2 regions of the Tardiphaga sp. 285_C5_N1_2 genome follow, and region 2 is predicted to be linked to the other one. Evidence: predicted binding sites of a transcription regulator. Region 2 holds the regulator's gene; the other holds the start of a gene.
What was found. Region 2 encodes LexA, which represses DNA repair genes until DNA is damaged. Its sites were predicted from a motif close to TGTTCNNNNTGTGTTCNG; they were not measured.
Positions count from the first base shown of each region.

Region 1: a site for LexA is predicted at 2,541-2,558, ahead of AB7951_RS27885 (YifB family Mg chelatase-like AAA ATPase). Genes of this name have one in related genera too.

Region 1 is NZ_CP197241.1:5,881,214-5,890,379, reverse strand. It holds gene AB7951_RS27895 (ATP-binding protein) at 1-200, opposite strand, end outside; gene AB7951_RS27890 (hypothetical protein) at 364-846, opposite strand; gene AB7951_RS27885 (YifB family Mg chelatase-like AAA ATPase) at 954-2,492, opposite strand; gene AB7951_RS27880 (diguanylate cyclase domain-containing protein) at 2,675-3,709, shown strand; gene AB7951_RS27875 (MBL fold metallo-hydrolase) at 3,782-4,762, opposite strand; gene AB7951_RS27870 (hypothetical protein) at 4,761-4,943, shown strand; gene gshB (glutathione synthase) at 4,956-5,897, opposite strand; gene AB7951_RS27860 (YraN family protein) at 5,934-6,347, opposite strand; gene rsmI (16S rRNA (cytidine(1402)-2'-O)-methyltransferase) at 6,334-7,290, opposite strand; gene AB7951_RS27850 (penicillin-binding protein activator) at 7,516-8,730, shown strand; gene hemW (radical SAM family heme chaperone HemW) at 8,734-9,166, opposite strand, start outside.
Region 2 is NZ_CP197241.1:3,126,968-3,136,133, reverse strand. It holds gene gltA (citrate synthase) at 1-1,125, opposite strand, end outside; gene gltX (glutamate--tRNA ligase) at 1,280-2,704, opposite strand; gene AB7951_RS14965 (glutamine--tRNA ligase/YqeY domain fusion protein) at 2,904-4,574, shown strand; gene AB7951_RS14960 (ComEC/Rec2 family competence protein) at 4,677-6,959, shown strand; gene lexA (transcriptional repressor LexA) at 6,978-7,700, opposite strand; gene AB7951_RS14950 (GNAT family N-acetyltransferase) at 8,003-8,572, opposite strand; gene AB7951_RS14945 (Orn/Lys/Arg decarboxylase N-terminal domain-containing protein) at 8,594-9,166, opposite strand, start outside.

The DNA.
Region 1 (9,166 bases), 2.8 Mb from region 2:
GCGAACAGAAAGCTGGCACCGATCGCAAAAGCATGCGGGTCGTAACCTGAGTCTTTCGAGGTCGAACCTGAGATGAAACCATAGGCGCCACCGAAGGCAGCCGAGAACATCACGAAGGAGCGGATGACGAAAGCAAGCCACGGAAAACGGCGCGCGAAGCGGCGGAAGTAGACCTTGATCCGGAAAACACCTTTCGCCACAGATCAGCACTCCGGCTTGGTCACATCACGGCTCGCGCTTGCACGCGACTACAGGCCGCGACCAGGCGATCGCAGATGTCGGAGACAATGCGGGGATGTTGTTGCCAAGTGCTTGCGCGGTGGCAGTTTTGAATTTACCCGCGCAGACATGGTTGATGAAGCGTTAATGCGCGGCTTGGAGGCTGGCCGCTGCCATCCACGCCGGGGTGCGGCTGCGGGCGCTGACGATCAGCGCGGCGGCATCGCGCGCCGTGAAGCTGCGAGACTTCACGAAGATCCGGTAGTCGGCGTCACCTTCCTCCGACAGATAGATGGCGGGTTCCGAACTCGCGGATGTGTCGGCAATGCGGATGAAGCGCGTCGCAGCAGTGAGGGGACAAGCATCCGGTTCCGCGGCGTCGACATCATCAAGTACGACGAAGTCGGCGGTGTCAGCACTATCGACGATTTGCACACGGACGGTCGCCTGCTGGGGATCGTTGGTGAAGCTGACATGCGATTGCGCCTGCCAAGGCATGGCGGCGATCTGGATGGTGGTCTCACCGGTGGAGATGCAGGGATGCGTTCCGCTCACGAGATCGCCGCGGGCGAGAAAGGCTGCCAGCGCCAGGGGAATCGTCGAGGCTAAAATCTTGAAACGCAGCATGACACGGTACTCGCCCTGGCCCCGCAACGCGGGGTTATGGTGAGCAGAGCGTAAACAAAACTCGTTACTATCGCGTTGACGTCCACATCAGTGGCGAGGAGGAGACGTCAAGCAGCTCGGCGAATGTCCTCCGCCAGCGCGCGGTAAGACAACGCCTCGGCCAGATGCAGCCGCCCGATTTTCTCGGCGCCGTCGAGATCCGCCAGCGTCCGCGCCACGCGCAGTACGCGGTGATAACCGCGCGCGGTCAGTCGCATCGTTTCGGCGGCATCGCGCAACAATGTCAGTCCCTGCGCATCGGGCTGCGCAACCGTTTCCAGCACGGAGGCGGGCGCGGAGGCATTGGTATGTGTGCCCGGCAATCCCGCCGCGGCATAGCGCATGGTCTGCAGATCGCGCGCGGCGGCGACACGCGCCGCGACCTCGGCAGAACCCTCGGAAGGTGGCGGCAGAATGAGATCTGCTGCGGTCACCGCCGGGACTTCGATGCGCAGATCGATGCGGTCCATCAAGGGGCCCGAGATGCGCGCCTGATAATCCGAGGTGCAGCGATCGATGCGGCCGCGCTTGCAAGAGAAGCCCGGCTCGAAAGCGTGGCCGCAGCGGCATGGATTCATCGCGGCAACCAGCATAAAGCGAGCGGGATAGGTGACGCGGTGATTGGCGCGCGACACGGCGACCTCGCCATTCTCCAGCGGTGCGCGCAGCGAATCCAGCACGCGCGGATCGAACTCCGGCAGTTCATCGAGAAACAGCACGCCTTGATGCGCCAGCGAAATCTCGCCCGGCCGCGCGCGCAGGCCGCCCCCGGTGAGTGCGGCCATGCTGGCAGAATGATGCGGTGCGCGGAACGGCCGGCGTGAGGTGAGTGCGCCGTCCTTGATCTCGCCGGCCACCGACGCAATCATCGAGACTTCGAGGAGCTCCGCCGGCGATAGTGGCGGCAGGATCGACGGGAGCCGTGCCGCCAGCATGGATTTGCCTGATCCTGGACTCCCTGCCATCAGCAGGTGATGGCCGCCCGCGGCAGCGATCTCCAGCGCGCGCTTGGCGCTTTCCTGTCCCTTGATGTCGCGCAGATCCAGCAGCGTTTCTTCACGCGCATGTATCTTCGGCTGCGGCCGTGACAAAACCTGCGTACCCTTGAAGTGATTGGCGATCTGGATCAGCGACGTCGCGGCGATGATCTGGATATCGGGACTGGCCCAGGCGGCTTCCGCGCCGCAGGCTTCTGGGCAGATCAATCCCTCGTCCCGCGCATTGGCGCCGATCGCTGCAGGCAGTACGCCAGCCACTGGCGCGAGCGAGCCATCGAGACCGAGTTCGCCGAGCACGGTGAAGCCCGTCAATGCATCCGGCGGAATCGCGCCGATCGCGGCCATCAATCCCAGCGCGATCGGCAGATCGTAATGGCTGCCTTCCTTGGGTAAGTCAGCGGGCGCGAGATTGACGATGATCCGCCGTGCCGGCAGCGCCAGACCCGAGGCGACCAGCGCGGCACGGACCCGTTCGCGCGCTTCGGATACTGCCTTGTCGGGCAGGCCGACGATCAAAAAATTCGGCAGACCGGGCACGACCTGAACCTGCACGTCGACCGCGCGGGCCTCGATCCCCTCAAAGGCTACGGTGGAAACACGTTGAACCATGCCGCCCTCATTCGAGATGAGAGCGTAACCTAAGGTTGCTTCTACATCAAGAACAATCAGTGAACGAAATGTAGCGGTAAAGTATGCTGGTTTCGGCTGAAGTCGGCCATTGGCGTAGAAAATCTTAAACACGTCATGCAAAGCATCCTATGAGCTTCGAGACGAAGACTGGGTGCCCGCAGATGTCAGATCGCTTGTCGATGCCGCCAGACGCTCCGGATGACGCCGACCTGATCGCTGCGCTGAAGGCGCAGATCGAAGCTCAACAGGCCATCATCGATCAACAGGCTGCTTCGCTGGCGCATAGCCGGAAGATATTCGATCGCTCCTCGGCGGCAGCGCGAATCGGCGTCTGGGAATGCGACCTCTCCGATGAATCGCTGGTCTGGACCGATGTTGTCTATGACATCTTCGATCTACCGCGTGGCTCGACGCCGATTCGCGAGGAGGCGCTCGCCTGTTATCCCGAAGAATCCGTCAGGGAACTGACGAAGCGGCGCAGCAAGGCCATCGAGGATCGCACGGGCTTCAGTCTCGATGCGGAGATCATCACCTTCAAGGGCAACCGGCGCTGGATCAGGATCACGGCCACTGTCGAGTCGGTCGATGGCGTTGCCGTCCGCATCTTCGGCATGAAGCAAGACATCACCGAAGAGAAAATTCTGGCGGATCGCAACCGCTATCTCGCCGAATTCGATACGCTGACCGGCCTCGCCAATCGCAGCCAGTTTCAAACCAAGCTGTCGCTGTTCGATGCGGCGTCGGCCATCAAGGTGAAGCCGTTCGGCGCGCTGCTGTTGATCGATCTCGATGAATTCAAGCCGGTCAATGACTGTTTCGGCCACGCAGCGGGCGATGCCTGCCTGACCGTCGTTGCAAATCGAATTCGCAACATCTGTGCCGGTGCGGAACTGGTCGCACGACTCGGCGGTGACGAATTCGCGGTTCTGCTGGGGCCTCACGCGGAATTCGAGGAAGCCTCGGAGACGGCGCGTGCGATTGTCACGCAGTTGGGACTGCCGATTGATCATCGCGGACAACAGTTGCGGGTTGGCGCATCAATCGGCATCGCGCTGGCCGATAACTGCACGTCATCGCAATTGGCAGCCATGGCCGATTCGGCGCTCTATGCGGCGAAGGATGCCGGACGTGGCACGTTCCGGATCTACAAACGCGGAGCGGAGAGACGTCAGAGGGACGCCTCATCCGCGGCGTGAGGATAAATTGCTGCGGAATTCCTGCGGCGGTCACTGTCTCAAGATCGCCGCAGGAAAGTCGCAGGACTTCCGCTAGAGATTCATCACCATCGGCTCGGCGATATAGCGGAAGCCGTCGCCCGATTTGACCACATGGCCATAACCCGGCCAGGCAAAGTGATAGGACATCACGGCGGTCTTGTTGGCCGCGAGCATGTCGAGCATCTTTACCCGCGTTGCCGCGGCCATCTTCGGATCGGAATCATAGGCGAACTCCATCCGCGGCTTCTCCAGCAACAGCACCTGATGATGGGTGAGGTCGCCGAGGAACGCGAAGGACTTTCCGTCCGACTGGATCATGAACATGTGGTGGCCGAACGTATGGCCAGGTGCATGCATGGCGGTGACGCCCGGCAGGAACTCCTGGCCGTCCTTGAAGAACACCAGGCGATCCTTCACCGGCAGCAGGTTCTTGCGCGCATGGACGATGAAGTCCTTGAGCGGCGAACCGAGCTTGCCTTCGTCGGTCCAGAACTTGAAGTCTTCCTCGCTGAGATAGATCTGCGCGTTGGGAAATAGCGGCTTGTCATTGGCATCGACGATACCGCCGATATGATCGATATGGGCGTGCGAGCACACCACGGCATCGATATCGCCGGGCTTGATACCGGCTTCGGCCATACTTTTCTGCAGGCGACCCGTGGTGTTGCCGAACAGTTGCGACGTGCCCATGCCGGTGTCGAACAGGATCAGTCTGTCGCCCATGTTGACGATCGGCGCGTTCTGTTCGAGCACGACATTGCTGCTGCTGAGGAAATTATCCGTCAGCATCTTCTGCACGTCTTCCTTGGGTACGCCGACGAATGTGCCGGAGGGATCGCCGAGCGGCAAAGGTCCGTCGGAGACAACGGTGACTTCCGCGCTGCCTAACATGAAACGGTGGAAGTAGGGCGCCTGTGTGCCGAGCTTTGGTGCCTTGGCCGATGCGCTGCCGATGAGGCCGGGAGCGAGAAGATTTGCGCCCAAACCAGCGCCGAGCGAGAGCAGGGACCTTCGCGAAACTTCTGAAGTCATGCGTTTCTCCACTGATATGCTTTTGCTTGCCGCCACATGTAGCGGGCCGCTCGATTGGTCGAGCGTGCATCGGCATGCTGCGCTTGCCGTCCATGACTGGCAAGCAAAAGCAGCAGGCGGAGAATTGCGACAAATGGAATTCAAACTGCTGCGTCAAGTATTGACGCAGCGCAGCGAGTGACGCGAGCGGAGTTTACTTCCGCTTCGCTTCGATCACGTCCCAGACCCGCGCCGCGACATCCGGTCCGCCAAGCTTGGCGATGGCGCGAATGCCCGTGGGCGACGTCACGTTGATCTCGGTGAGATTGCCATCGATCACGTCGATGCCGACGAACAGCAGACCGAGATCACGCAGTGCCGGTCCGACACGTTCGCAGATTTCGCGCTCACGCGGCGAGAGTTCGGTGGCCTTGGCGGCGCCGCCACGCACCATGTTGGAGCGCAAATCGTCTTCAGCCGGCACGCGGTTCACGGCACCCGCGAATTCGCCGTCGATCAGGATGATGCGCTTGTCACCATGCTTCACTTCGGGGAGGAAGCGCTGGATGACCCACTGCTCCTTGAAGGTCACGGAGAACAGATCGTAGAGCGAACCGAAATTCATGTCCTGCGGCAGCACGCGAAACACCGCTGCGCCGCCATGGCCGTGCAGCGGCTTCATCACCACGGCGCCATGCTCGGCGCGGAATGCATTGATCTCGTCCTTGTCGCGCGAGATCAGCGTCGGCGGCATCAAGTCCGAGAAGCCCATCACGAAGATCTTCTCCGGCGCGTTGCGCACCGAGGCCGGATCATTGACCACCAGCGTCTTCGGATGAATGCGCTCGAGCAGATGCGTCGAGGTGATGTAAGCGAGATCGAATGGCGGGTCCTGCCGCAGCAACACCACGTCGAAGGATTCCATGTTGGTGCGGGTGGGATCGCCGAGGGTGAAATAATCGCCCTCGATATCGCGCACCGACAGCGATTGCACTGGCGCCACCACGTCATTGCCGCGCAGCGAGAGCTTGTCCGGCGTGTAATAGGACAGTTTGTGGCCACGCTTCTGGGCTTCCAGCAACATCGCGAAGGTCGAATCGCCCTTGTGATTGATGCGCGCAATGGGGTCCATCTGGACGGCGACGTTCAAGGTCATGCTGGGGTCCGGAATTGTGGTCGGGAAAGCGAAAATTCAGGTACTGGCGTCGAATGCCGCTAACAGATGGCGTGGCAAATGTCTTGGCGCAATCAGCACGACGTCGAAACGCAGGTCGAATTCTGCATGTTCGGGATGCGCCATCAGCCAGCCCTGGGCGGCATCCATGATCCGGGCCTGCTGACGTGGTGTCACCGCATAGGCGGCCTCGTCCAGGCTGGCGCGGGCCTTTACCTCGACAAAGGCAATCAGGCTGCGTTTTCTGGCGACGATGTCGATCTCGCCATGGGGGCTACGAAAGCGGCGGGCCAGGATGCGGTAGCCCTTGGCCAGCAGCAAAGCAGCGGCACGGCTTTCGGCGGAGAGGCCGGTATTGAACGCGGCGACGCGCTCCGGCGCAGCCGGTCTGGCTGCGCGCTTCGGGGCGGAGACTTTGTCAGTCTTCGCCATCGCCTGAGTCCCTGTGAATCTCCTTGGCCAGCTCCAGCGCGCGGGCATAGACGGCGCGGCGCGGCCGGCCGGACAGTTCGACCGCATGCGCCACGGCGTCCTTGACGCTGTCGCGCTGCAGCGAGTTGCGCAGCAGGGCATCGAGGTCGTCTTCGGTCATGGCTTGCGCATCGGCGGCCGGCGGCCCGATCACCAGGACGAATTCACCCCGGGTTTCCAGCCCATCGGCCTCCTTGGCCAGATCGGCAATCGCTCCGCGATTGACCTCTTCATGCATCTTCGTGAGTTCGCGGCAGATCGCCGCATCGCGGTTGCCCATGATGTCCGCGAGATCGGCCAGCGTGTCCTGCACGCGGTTGCCGGAGTCGAACATCACCAGCGTGGCATCGATGGCAGCCAGCTCGGTCAGGCGGGATCGCCGCGCCATCTGCCGCGACGGTAAAAAGCCCTCGAAGAAAAAGCGATCGGTCGGCAGGGCAGAGACGGCCAGCGCGGCCAGCACCGAGGATGGCCCCGGCAGCGAAATCACATTGAAGCCTGCTGCGGTTACTTCCCGCACCAGCTTGAAGCCGGGGTCGGAAATCAGTGGCGTGCCGGCATCCGACACCAGCGCGATGGACGCGCCCTGCGACAGCTTTTCAAGAATTTTTGGCCGTGCCTGTTCGGCATTGTGCTCATGATATTGCTTGAGTGTGCCGGTGATCCCGTAGCGCTCGGTCAGGCGGCGGGTGATGCGGGTGTCTTCGCAGGCGATAATATCGACCCCTGCCAGGGTCTCCAGCGCGCGCAGGGTGATGTCGCCAAGATTGCCGATTGGCGTGGCTACGAGATGCAGCCCCGGAACAGCTTTCGGTGCCATGAGCAAATGGCCGGAGACCGTGAAGGTCCGGGCCGATGGCGCCGCGGCGTCCGCAGGCGATGAGGAGAGGGGTGTTGCGCGCATGGCGACAATGTAGAGCGAATTGCGCCAAAGGGGGACAGCCGTTTTTTCGGCGTTTGGCCGTGGTTCATTCCCGTCGTGCTAATCCGGCCGCGGTGACGGGGTATGCCGGACATAAAGCTTTTGTTTTGGTTAACTTATCGCCGACAATATGTCTGAATCCGCGCCTCACACTATATAGTGGGTGACGAGGCGGGCCGATCTGATACGGCCGAAAGAAGAGAAGTGATGGCGGATCCGTTCGACCCCAAATCCGGGACCAAGGGCGCAACACGGCGGACGGCTGTCGGCCTGCTGCTGGGCGGGCCGCTGCTCGGGGCCTGCGCGGGTGTGCAATCGACGCTGACCAATGCGTTTGGCACCGGACCGACGGCGCCATCGGGACCGCCTGCCGGACCGGCGCAGCAGTCGCAAGCCATCGGCACCGGGGGCACGAAAGTCGGACTGATCCTGCCGCTGTCGGCTTCCGGCAATGCTGGCGTCGCCGCGCAGTCGATGAAGAACGCCGCCGAAATGGCGCTCACCGAATTCCAGAATCCCAGCATTCAACTCCTGATCAAGGACGACAATGGCAGTGCGCAGGGCGCGCAGCAGGCCGCCCAGCAGGCGCTCGACGAAGGATCCGAAATCATTCTCGGACCGTTGTTTGCGCTGTCAGTGCCGGCCACCGCGCAGCTCACGCGCGCGCGCAACGTGCCGGTGATCGCGTTCTCGACCGATTCCAGTGTCGCCGGCCGTGGTGTCTATTTGCTCAGCTTCCTACCCGAGTCCGACGTCAATCGCATCGTCGATTACGCCGCGGGCACGGGCAAACGCTCCTTTGCGGCGATGCTGCCCGAGAACGCCTATGGCAATGTGGTCGAAGTTGCGTTCAAGCAGGCCGTCGCGCGCAAGGGTGGCCGCGTCGTCGCTTTTGAGCGCTATGGTGCTGACCGCTCCAGCGCAGCACGCAACATTGCCGCATCCCTCACCGGCGCCGACGCGTTGTTCATTGCTGACGATGGCGACGCGGTTGTCGCAACGGCTGATGCCTTGACTGCGGCGGGTGCCAATCTGCGCAATGTGCAATTGCTCGGCACGGGCCTGTGGGACAATCCGCGCGTCTTCAACAGCGCGGCTTTGCAGGGTGGGCTCTATGCCGCGCCAGATCCTGCAGGGTTTCGTGCCTTTGCGGGCCGTTATCGCGCGAAATATGGCGGCGATCCCGTGCGTACCGCGACGCTCGCTTACGATGCGGTCGCGCTGGTCGCCGCTTTGGCGCGCACCCAAGGCGGACAGCGCTTCGCACCTGAAACGCTCACCAATCCATCCGGCTTTGCCGGCATCGATGGTCTGTTTCGTTTCCGCAGCGATGGCGGCAACGATCGCGGCCTCGCCGTGATGAAGGTTGCGTCGGGTGGTGGTCAGGCCGTGGCGGGCTCGCCGAAGAGTTTCGGGGCGTAGCGCCTACGCCGCCAGATCTGCCACGACAGCATCAAGCACAGGGAATCCCTCCTGCGTCACGCGCAGGCGGCCGTTCTGCTCGACGACGATGGCGCCTTCCTCGCGCAGGATGGCGATGCGCTTCTCATCCAGCGCGCGGCCAGACAGCATCTGATAGCGCGCGGGATCGATGCCTTCGGCGAGGCGCAGGCCCATCAGCAAATATTCGTCGGCGCGTTCTTCGCTGTTGAGCAATTCATCCGACGTGACGCCGTGGCCGTTGTCTTCCACACGCATCACCCAGGCTTCCGGACGCTTCTCGGTGGCAATGGCATGTCTGACACCGTCGATGTCGAGGCGGCCATGGGCGCCAGGCCCGATGCCGGCATATTCCTGACCGCGCCAGTAGACGAGGTTGTGCTTGCACTCCGCACCGGGGCGAGCGTGGTTGGAAATC
Region 2 (9,166 bases):
CAGCGTGATGCCCGAATAGAAATCGACATTCGGATATAGCTTGCGGTCGATGAAGTACTGGTCCGACAGCGCGATCTTCTCGAGCTCCATGGCAACGGCGAGCATCTCGTCGCCACCGTGACCGGTTTCCTTGAGAACTTCGTGGCATGCCTGCTGCATCAGCTTGGCACGCGGATCGTAGTTCTTGTAGACGCGGTGACCGAAGCCCATCAGGCGGACGCTGGAGTTCTTGTCCTTCACCTTGGCGATGAATTCCGGAATCTTGTCGACGGTGCCGATCTCGGCGAGCATCTGCAATGCGGCTTCGTTGGCGCCGCCATGCGCCGGTCCCCACAGGCAGGCGATGCCGGCGGCGATGCAGGCGAACGGATTGGCGCCCGACGAGCCGGCGATGCGGACCGTTGAGGTCGATGCGTTCTGCTCGTGGTCAGCGTGCAGCGTGAAGATCTTGTCCAGCGCCTTGGCGAGCACCGGATTGACCTTGTACTCCTCGCACGGCACGGCGAAGCACATCTTCATGAAGTTCGCTGCGAAGTCGAGCGAGTTGGTCGGATACACGAAGGGCTGACCGATCGTGTACTTGTAGGCCATCGCCGCGAGCGTCGGGATCTTGGCGATCATGCGGATCGACGCGATGTCGCGCTGCTTCGGATCGTTGATATCAGTTGAGTCGTGGTAGAAAGCGGCGAGGGCACCAACCGACGCGACCATCACGGCCATCGGATGCGCGTCGCGGCGGAAGCCCTGGAAAAAGCGGCTCATCTGGTCGTGAACCATGGTGTGGTTCGTGACCAATGCGTCGAACTTTGCCTTCTGCGCCTTGGTCGGGAGTTCCCCGTACAGCAGCAGATAGCAGGTCTCGAGGAAGTCCCCCTTCTCGGCGAGCTGCTCGATGGGGTAGCCGCGGTACTCGAGGATACCGGCATCGCCATCGATATAGGTGATCTTGGACTGGCAGCTGCCCGTCGAGGTGAAGCCGGGATCGTAGGTGAACATCCCGGACTGGGCGTAGAGCTTGCCGATGTCGATGACATCAGGGCCGACGGTCCCGCTGTGGATCGGCAGTTCGAAGCTCTTGCCGTCGACTGTCAGCGTTGCGGATTTGGTATTGGTTTTTGCGTCCATCGCGTGGTCCCCGATGAGATCGTTGAGGGGCCGGCAAGCCACCGACATTTCAGGAGAAATGGGGAGGCTAGCCGGGAATTCCAGAGCATTCGCCAGAATGCGTAGCGTATTGCTGTGTGCGCTGCAAGGCGGGCAAAAGCAGCCTACAGCTATGCTAAATAGATGCCTGATCGGCGAGCCGGTCCAGGCATTCCTGCCGTCCCAATACCGCCAGAACATCGAAAATGCCGGGCGATGTGGTCTTGCCGGTCAGCGCCACGCGAAGCGGTTGCGCGACCCCGCCAAGCTTGATGCCAGCTTCCTCGGCAAAGGCGCGGGTAGCAGCTTCGGCATTTGCTGCGGTCCAGTCGGTGACGGCTTCTAGTGCCGTGCGCAACTTGCCGATCAGCACACGGGTTTCCGGCGTCAGCGCGGCCTGCGCCTTCGGCTCCATCGCCAGTGGGCGATCGGCAAAGATGAAATTGGCGCCGTCGATCAGTTCGATCAGCGTCTTGGCGCGTTCCTTCAGGCCGGGCATGGCGCGCAACAGCTGGGCGCGCGTGGTGTCGTTGAGCTTCGCCTTCAGTTCGGCGCCGCCGGGCACGTAATTCAGCACGTCCTCGAACATGGTCACGAGGGATTGATCGTCGGTGTGACGGATGTAGTGACCGTTGAGATTTTCGAGCTTGGCGAAATCGAAGCGCGCGGCGGAACGGCCGATCCCCGACAGGTCGAAGGCGTCGATCATCTCCTGGGTCGAGAAGATTTCCTGATCGCCATGGCTCCAGCCGAGCCGCACCAGGTAATTCCGCAGGGCGGCCGGCACATAACCCAGCGCGCGATAGGCCTCGACGCCGAGCGCACCGTGGCGCTTCGAGAGTTTCGAACCATCGGGTCCGTGGATCAGCGGAATATGCGACATGCTGGGCACGGTCCAGCCGAGCGCGTCGTAGATCTGCTTCTGGCGGGCGGCGTTGATCAGGTGGTCGTCGCCGCGGATGACATGGGTCACGCCCATGTCATGGTCATCGACCACCACGGCGAGCATGTAGGTCGGATTGCCGTCGCCACGCAGCAGCACGAGGTCGTCGAGATTCTCGTTCTGCCAGACCACGCGGCCCTGTACCTGATCCTCGATCACGGTCTCGCCGGTGAGCGGCGCCTTCAGGCGGATCGTCGGTTTGACGTCGGGGCGCGGATCCGACGGATCACGGTCGCGCCACAGCCCGTTATAGAGCTTGGACTTGCCCTCGGCGCGGGCGGTCTCGCGCATCTGCTGCAGCTCCTCGGCCGAGGCATAGCAGTAATACGCCTTGCCCTCGGCCAGCAGCTGTTCGGCGACTTCGCGGTGCCGGCCGGCACGGGCAAACTGGAAGACGGTGTCGCCATCCCATTCGATGCCCAGCCACTTCAACCCGTCGATAATGGCGTCGATCGCGGCATCCGTTGAACGCTCGCGGTCCGTATCCTCGATCCGCAGCAGCATCTTGCCGCCGGTCTTTTTGGCATAGAGCCAGTTGAACAGCGCGGTGCGTCCACCGCCGATATGGAGGAAGCCGGTCGGCGAGGGGGCGAAACGGGTAACGACGGGAGCGGTCATATCAGCGGGTTCGATCGAGTTCGGTGTGAGTGTTGGCGGGCGTTTATCACAACGACAGGGCGCTGTCTCACGGCGAATAAACGCGGATTTGGGGCCGGAACCGCATCGGAAAAGGCCCTTTCGCGGGACCCGGCCCCTGATCCGGCCTTGGCGCGGCCTTCCGGATTTGGCACATAGGGCGCAGCTTGAAAGGCAGCAAATGACAGACGAATCGGTATCCGACGTAGGCCGTGACTTCATCCGCGACATCGTTGCGGCGGACCTGCAATCCGGCAAACACAAGAGCGTGGTGACGCGCTTTCCGCCGGAGCCCAACGGCTACCTGCATCTCGGCCATGCCAAGTCGATCTGCCTGAATTTCGGCGTTGCCGAGGAATTCGGCGGCCACTGCAACCTGCGTTTCGACGACACCAATCCGACCAAGGAAGAGCAGGAATATATCGACGCCATCCAGCGCGACGTCCGCTGGCTCGGCTTCGACTGGGGCGAGGGCAACCTGCATTACGCCTCGGACTATTTCGAGCAGCTCTATGACTGGGCGGTACATCTGATCCGCGCCGGCAAGGCCTATGTCGATGACCAGTCGCAGGAAGAAATCCGCTTTAAGCGTGGCACCCTGACGGAGCCCGGCCAGAACAGCCCGTTCCGCGACCGTTCGGTTGATGAGAACCTCGATCTGTTCGCGCGGATGCGCGCCGGCGAATTCCCGAACGGCGCCCGCGTGCTGCGCGCCAAGATCGACATGTCGTCGGGCAACATCAACCTGCGCGATCCCGTGATCTATCGCATCCTGCATGCGCATCATCCGCGCACGGGCACCGCCTGGAGCATCTATCCGAGCTACGACTTCGCGCACGGTCAGTCGGATGCCATCGAACACGTGACGCATTCGATCTGCACGCTCGAATTCGAGGATCACCGGCCGCTTTACGACTGGTGCCTGGAAAATCTGCCGGTGCCATCGCGGCCGCATCAGTATGAATTCGCGCGCCTCAACATGACCTACACGCTGCTGTCGAAGCGCGTGCTGACCGAGCTTGTCCGCGGCGGCCATGTCACCGGCTGGGACGATCCACGGATGCCGACGCTGGCCGGCCTACAGCGCCGCGGCATTCCTGCCGAAGCACTGCGCGAATTCGTCAAGCGCATCGGTGTCGCCAAGGCCAACTCGACCGTCGATATCTCGATGTTCGATTTCGCCGTGCGCGAGACACTGAATCGCACGGCGCAGCGCCGCATGGCGGTGCTGAAGCCGCTGAAGGTGGTGATCGAGAACTACCCGGAAGGACAGACCGAGCAGCTCGAAGCCATCAACCATCCCGATGATGCGTCGCTCGGCAACCGGCAGATTTCATTCGGCCGCGAGCTCTACATCGAGCATGACGACTTCATGGAAGAGCCGCCGAAGAAGTTCTTCCGCATGGCGCCGGGCCGCGAGGTCCGCTTGCGTTACGGCTATTTCATCACCTGCAAGGACGTGATCAAGAACGCTGCCGGCGAGGTGGTCGAACTGCGCTGCACCTATGATCCGGAAACCCGGGGCGGCAATGCGCCGGACGGCCGCAAGGTCAAGGCGACCATCCATTGGGTGAGCGCTGCAGATGCCGTGCAGGCGGAAGTGCGCGTCTACAATCAGCTGTTCGCCGATCCGCAGCCCAATGCGACCGAGTTCGCATCGCAGCTCAATCCGGACTCGCTGGAGAAGCTGACCGGCGCCATGCTTGAGCCGGCGCTGGCGAGCGACAACACAAGCGATGTCGTGCAGTTCGAGCGCCAGGGTTATTTCTGTCGCGACAAGGATTCAGCGCCGGGCAAGCTGGTCTTCAACCGTACCGTCGGTCTGCGCGACAGCTACGCCAAGCTCGCTTGAGCAACCCCAGGGATTAGTTTTCGTATTCTGCATCCGTTCCGCTAGCCGCCGCTTGCCCTTCCGATAGCATTCGGAAGGACAAGCTTGGCGTGCGGGCGTTCGATGGCGCGGGGTGGGGATCAGCAACAGCGGCGGGGCCGATCCGGCACGGCGACCACATGGCCGCCGCCGGCCACGGCAGGCGTCGCTCTCCCGTCACCGACGTCGTCGACATCGGGCTTCGAGACGCTCTGGACGTGGGTGTGGGCCGAAGCTGGTCCCGGTCGCTTGCTGCCTTGGGTGCCGATCGCTTTCGGGACCGGCATCGCGCTGTATTTTGCCGCTGAGCATGAGCCGGTGGCCTGGGTTGCCGCTGCGACGGCAGGCCTTCTTTGCGTGGCTGCGTTTTTGCTGCGGCGGCAGCGATGGTTTCCCTTGATCTTGCTCATTGCGGTAATCGCGGCCGGCTTTGCGATGGCTGCAATGAAAACCGCGCGCGTGGCTCATGAGGTTCTGGCGAAGCCGCTCTATTCCGTCGCGCTGACCGGCTTCGTTGAAACGCACGAGGAACGGGAGCGCACGGATCGCTTCGTGCTGCGCGTTGCCACGATGGACAGCCCGCGCGCCGCGCCGAAGCTCACCCGTGTGCGGCTGTCGGTGAAGAAGGGCATGGCGCCTGCCGTCGGCAGCTTCGTCGAATTGAAGGCAAGGCTGCAGCCGCCGCTGCCGCCGCTCCGGCCGGGGAGCTACGACTTCGGACGGGATCTGTATTTTCAAGGGATCGGCGCGTCCGGTTTTGTGATGGGCGGCATCAAGGCAGTCGATCCGCCGATACAGCCGAGTGTGGCGCTACGCTATTCGGCGACCATGCAGGGGCTACGCGACGCCATCGACGCGCGGATCCGCACCGTGCTCTCGGGCGATAGCCGCGCCATTGCCACGGCGCTGCTCACGGGCCGCCGCGATGCGATTTCGGCTGACGTCAATGATGCGATGTTCATCTCCGGCCTCGGTCATGTATTGTCGATTTCTGGCTATCACATGGCCGTTGTCGCCGGCGTGGTGTTCTTTGCGATCCGCGCGCTGCTGGCACTGATCCCCGTGCTGACGGTGACGTTCCCGATCAAGAAAGTCGCAGCGGCTACTGCGTTATTCGCAGCACTGTTCTATCTGCTGTTGTCAGGTGCTGAAGTCGCGACGCAGAGATCGTTTTTCATGACGGCCGTCGTGCTGATTGCAGTCATGGTCGATCGCCGGGCGGTGACGTTCCGCACCCTGGCGGTGGCAGCAATGGTTGTGCTGATCGTTGCGCCGGAAGCGTTGGTGCATCCGAGTTTTCAGATGTCATTCGCGGCGACGCTGGGGCTGGTCGCATTGGTACAGATCGGCATGCCCGCGCTGTTTGCCTCGCCCGATCATTCCGCGACGGCGCGCGTGGCGCTATGGGGCGGACGCGAGATCGCGATGCTCGTGCTGGCCTCGCTGGTCGCGGGCCTCGCCACCACGCCCTATGCCGCGTTTCATTTCCACCGCGTCACGCCCTATGGCGTTGTCGCCAATCTCCTGGCGATGCCGGTGGTCTCAGCGCTGGTGATGCCGGCGGGTATTCTTGGTTTGGTGGCCATGCCGTTTGGCTTTGACGGTGTGTTCTGGCGGCTAATGGATGTCGGCATCCAGTGGATGATCGTGGTCACGCAATGGGTCGCAGCCTTGCCCGGTGCCATCGGCCGGATGCCGGCCTTCGGCACTGGACCGCTGATATCAGCCAGTATCGGCATCATCGTGCTCGGATTGCTGCGCACGCCGTTGCGCTTCGCGGGGGCTGGCGTGCTGGTGCTCTCGATTGTATGGGCATTGCTGGTGAAGCAGCCGGATGTGCTGATCTCGGGTGATGGTCGCAGCGTCGCGGTACGGGGCAGGGACGGGCATCTCCACGTGATGCGCAGCGCCAAGGATACATTTTTGCTGAAAGAGTGGCTTGCCGGCGATGCGGATGCACGCCTGCCGACCGATGCCTCAGTCGGCCACGGCGTGTCCTGCGACCGCGACGGGTGCATCGCGGCGCTGGCCGATGGCGCTTTGGTGGCGCTGGTTCTACAGCCGGATGCTTTCACAGATGATTGCGAGAAAGCGGCGCTCATCGTCACGGCGCGACAATCGCCGAGGGATTGCAGGGCGCTGGTGATCGATCAGGATCGCTTGCAACGAAATGGTGCGGTGAGCCTGCAGCGAACCGCGAACGGCTTTACCATCGATGCCGTGCGACCGCGTGGCCTGGACCGTCCGTGGTCGCGCGCCATTCCTGATGAGCCCCAGCACGATCTGATCCCGAACAGTCGTACGCCACAAAATCGGCCGGTGGATGCGACGCCGGCGGAAGCCGATCTTCAACCCGAAGATCAGTAATCCGCCGAGGCGCAAATCTCAGTAGCGGCGATACAGGCCGATCAGCTTGCCCTGAATGCGCACCCGGTTGGGCGGCAGGATGCGGACCTCGTAGGCGTCATTCGCAGGCTCCAGCGCGATCGACGCGCCGCGGCGGCGGAAGCGCTTCAACGTGGCTTCCTCGTCGTCGATCAGGGCCACCACGATGTCGCCGGTGTCGGCGCTCTCGTTGCGCTGGATCAGCACGGTGTCGCCGTCGAGAATGCCGGCGTCCTGCATGGAATCGCCGCGCACTTCGAGCGCGTAATGTTCGCCGGAACCGAGCATGTCTGCGGGCATGCTGATGGTGTGGCTGCGCGTCTGCAGTGCCTCGATCGGCGTACCTGCCGCGATCCGGCCCATCACCGGGATGGCAACTGTGCGGCCATTGTCATCATCGCCGCTGTTGCTGGCGATGCTGGCGGCCGAACGCACCTTGCCAAGCGTGCCTTCGATGACGCTGGGCGTGAAGCCGCGGCGGCCGGTACCGCCGGTGACCGGCGCGCCGAGCTCTGGCAGCTTGATGACTTCGATGGCACGGGCGCGATTGGGCAGACGGCGTATGAAGCCGCGTTCTTCCAGCGCGGTGATCAGACGATGGATGCCGGACTTCGAGCGCAGGTCGAGCGCATCCTTCATCTCGTCGAAGGACGGCGGGACGCCGGCTTCCTTCAGCCGTTGATCGATGAATCGCAGGAGTTCGTATTGTTTGCGCGTGAGCATCTGAAGCCATCCTCAGTTGACGGTGTCGGCCGCCGCGTGCGTTTCAAAGGGCCTTCGAACGGTGAGCCTCAATCCTGAGACGATCGTTCAAAGATCGGTTGCGCGAGTTCGGGCACTCTCAAACTACTCAAAGCCACAGAATCTCGAAACAAATCATGAACGAACACTATATGTTCCATATGTGTTCTGCAATGCTTAATTTGCCGTCAACAGAATGCACGTTGAGGGAGGTTTGAGGAGGCTGTTCCTCACCAGTCGTCGATCCTCGACGGACATGGAAAATGCTTCCGCGGTCGCCTGGGCTACGCGGACGTCATGCGCCCAATGGGCGGCGGCGGAGTCGTGGAGCCGGTCGCCAGCGAGCGCTGAACCATGATCGTGTCGGCCCAGCGGCCGGAGCGATAGGCGACGCCGGGCAGCAAGCCGACGCGGGCAAAGCCAAAGCTCTCATGCAAGCCGAGCGAGGCCGTGTTGTCGGCATCGATATAGCCGATGATCTGCCGGAAGCCGGCCGCCGCGCACACGTCGATAAGTTCGCGCATCAGCAGCCGGCCGATGCCTCGACCGACATGCCCGTGGTGGATATAGATCGAATGCTTGACCGTGTAGCGGTAGGCCGGTCGCTTGCGGAACAACACCACATAGGCGTAGCCCACGACCTCGCCGCCTTGCGTGGCGACGAGGTGCGGGAACCGTTTGCTGCGCAGGTTCTTGCGCCGGTCTCTGAGATCGTCGGGCTGCGGCGTGTCGGCGTCGCTGACGCCTTCCTCGACGCCTTGCCGGATGTGCCGGCGATAGATCGCCAGCATGGCATCGACGTCGGTGTCGCGTGATGGTCGGATGACGACCGGCTGTTCGAGTTCCGTTGGCAAATCTGGCTCCTTACGTGCTCCCTATTCGGAGACCACGTAAGTGTAAAGCCGGATCCGGCCATTGGCGTCGACCTTGCGGTAGATGCCCTGGATTTCGACGTCGAAGCCCGGGAACGTGTTGAAGCAGGTCTCGAACATCCTGAGATAATCGATCATCGGCTTTGACCGTTCGGTGAGCCGTTCTCCGGGGACGATCGTGGCGATGCCGGGCGGGTAGACCACGAACGGCGTCGTCGCGACGCGCCCGAAAATCTCATCGATCGGGAGGTAATCGACGTCGTTGCGCACCAGACAGCGCGCGGCATCATGGGGTGACATGGCAATCTCCGGCAGATGGTCGGCGGAGAATTGCCTGGTCTGAAGTTCGCTCACATTGGCCTCGCGGAAGAACCGGTGCATGTCGCCGCACAGATCCCGCAGGCGTATGCCCGCATAACGCGCCGGCCTGCGCCTGGCGAATTCGGGGATGACGTCTTCCAGCAGCGCGTTGTCGTCATGAAACTTCTTGAAGGCGACGAGGCCCGATATCAGCGTGCCGGCCTTGCTGGCCTCCACGCCGGGCGTCAGCAGGAAGAGCAGCGAGTTAAGGTCGTT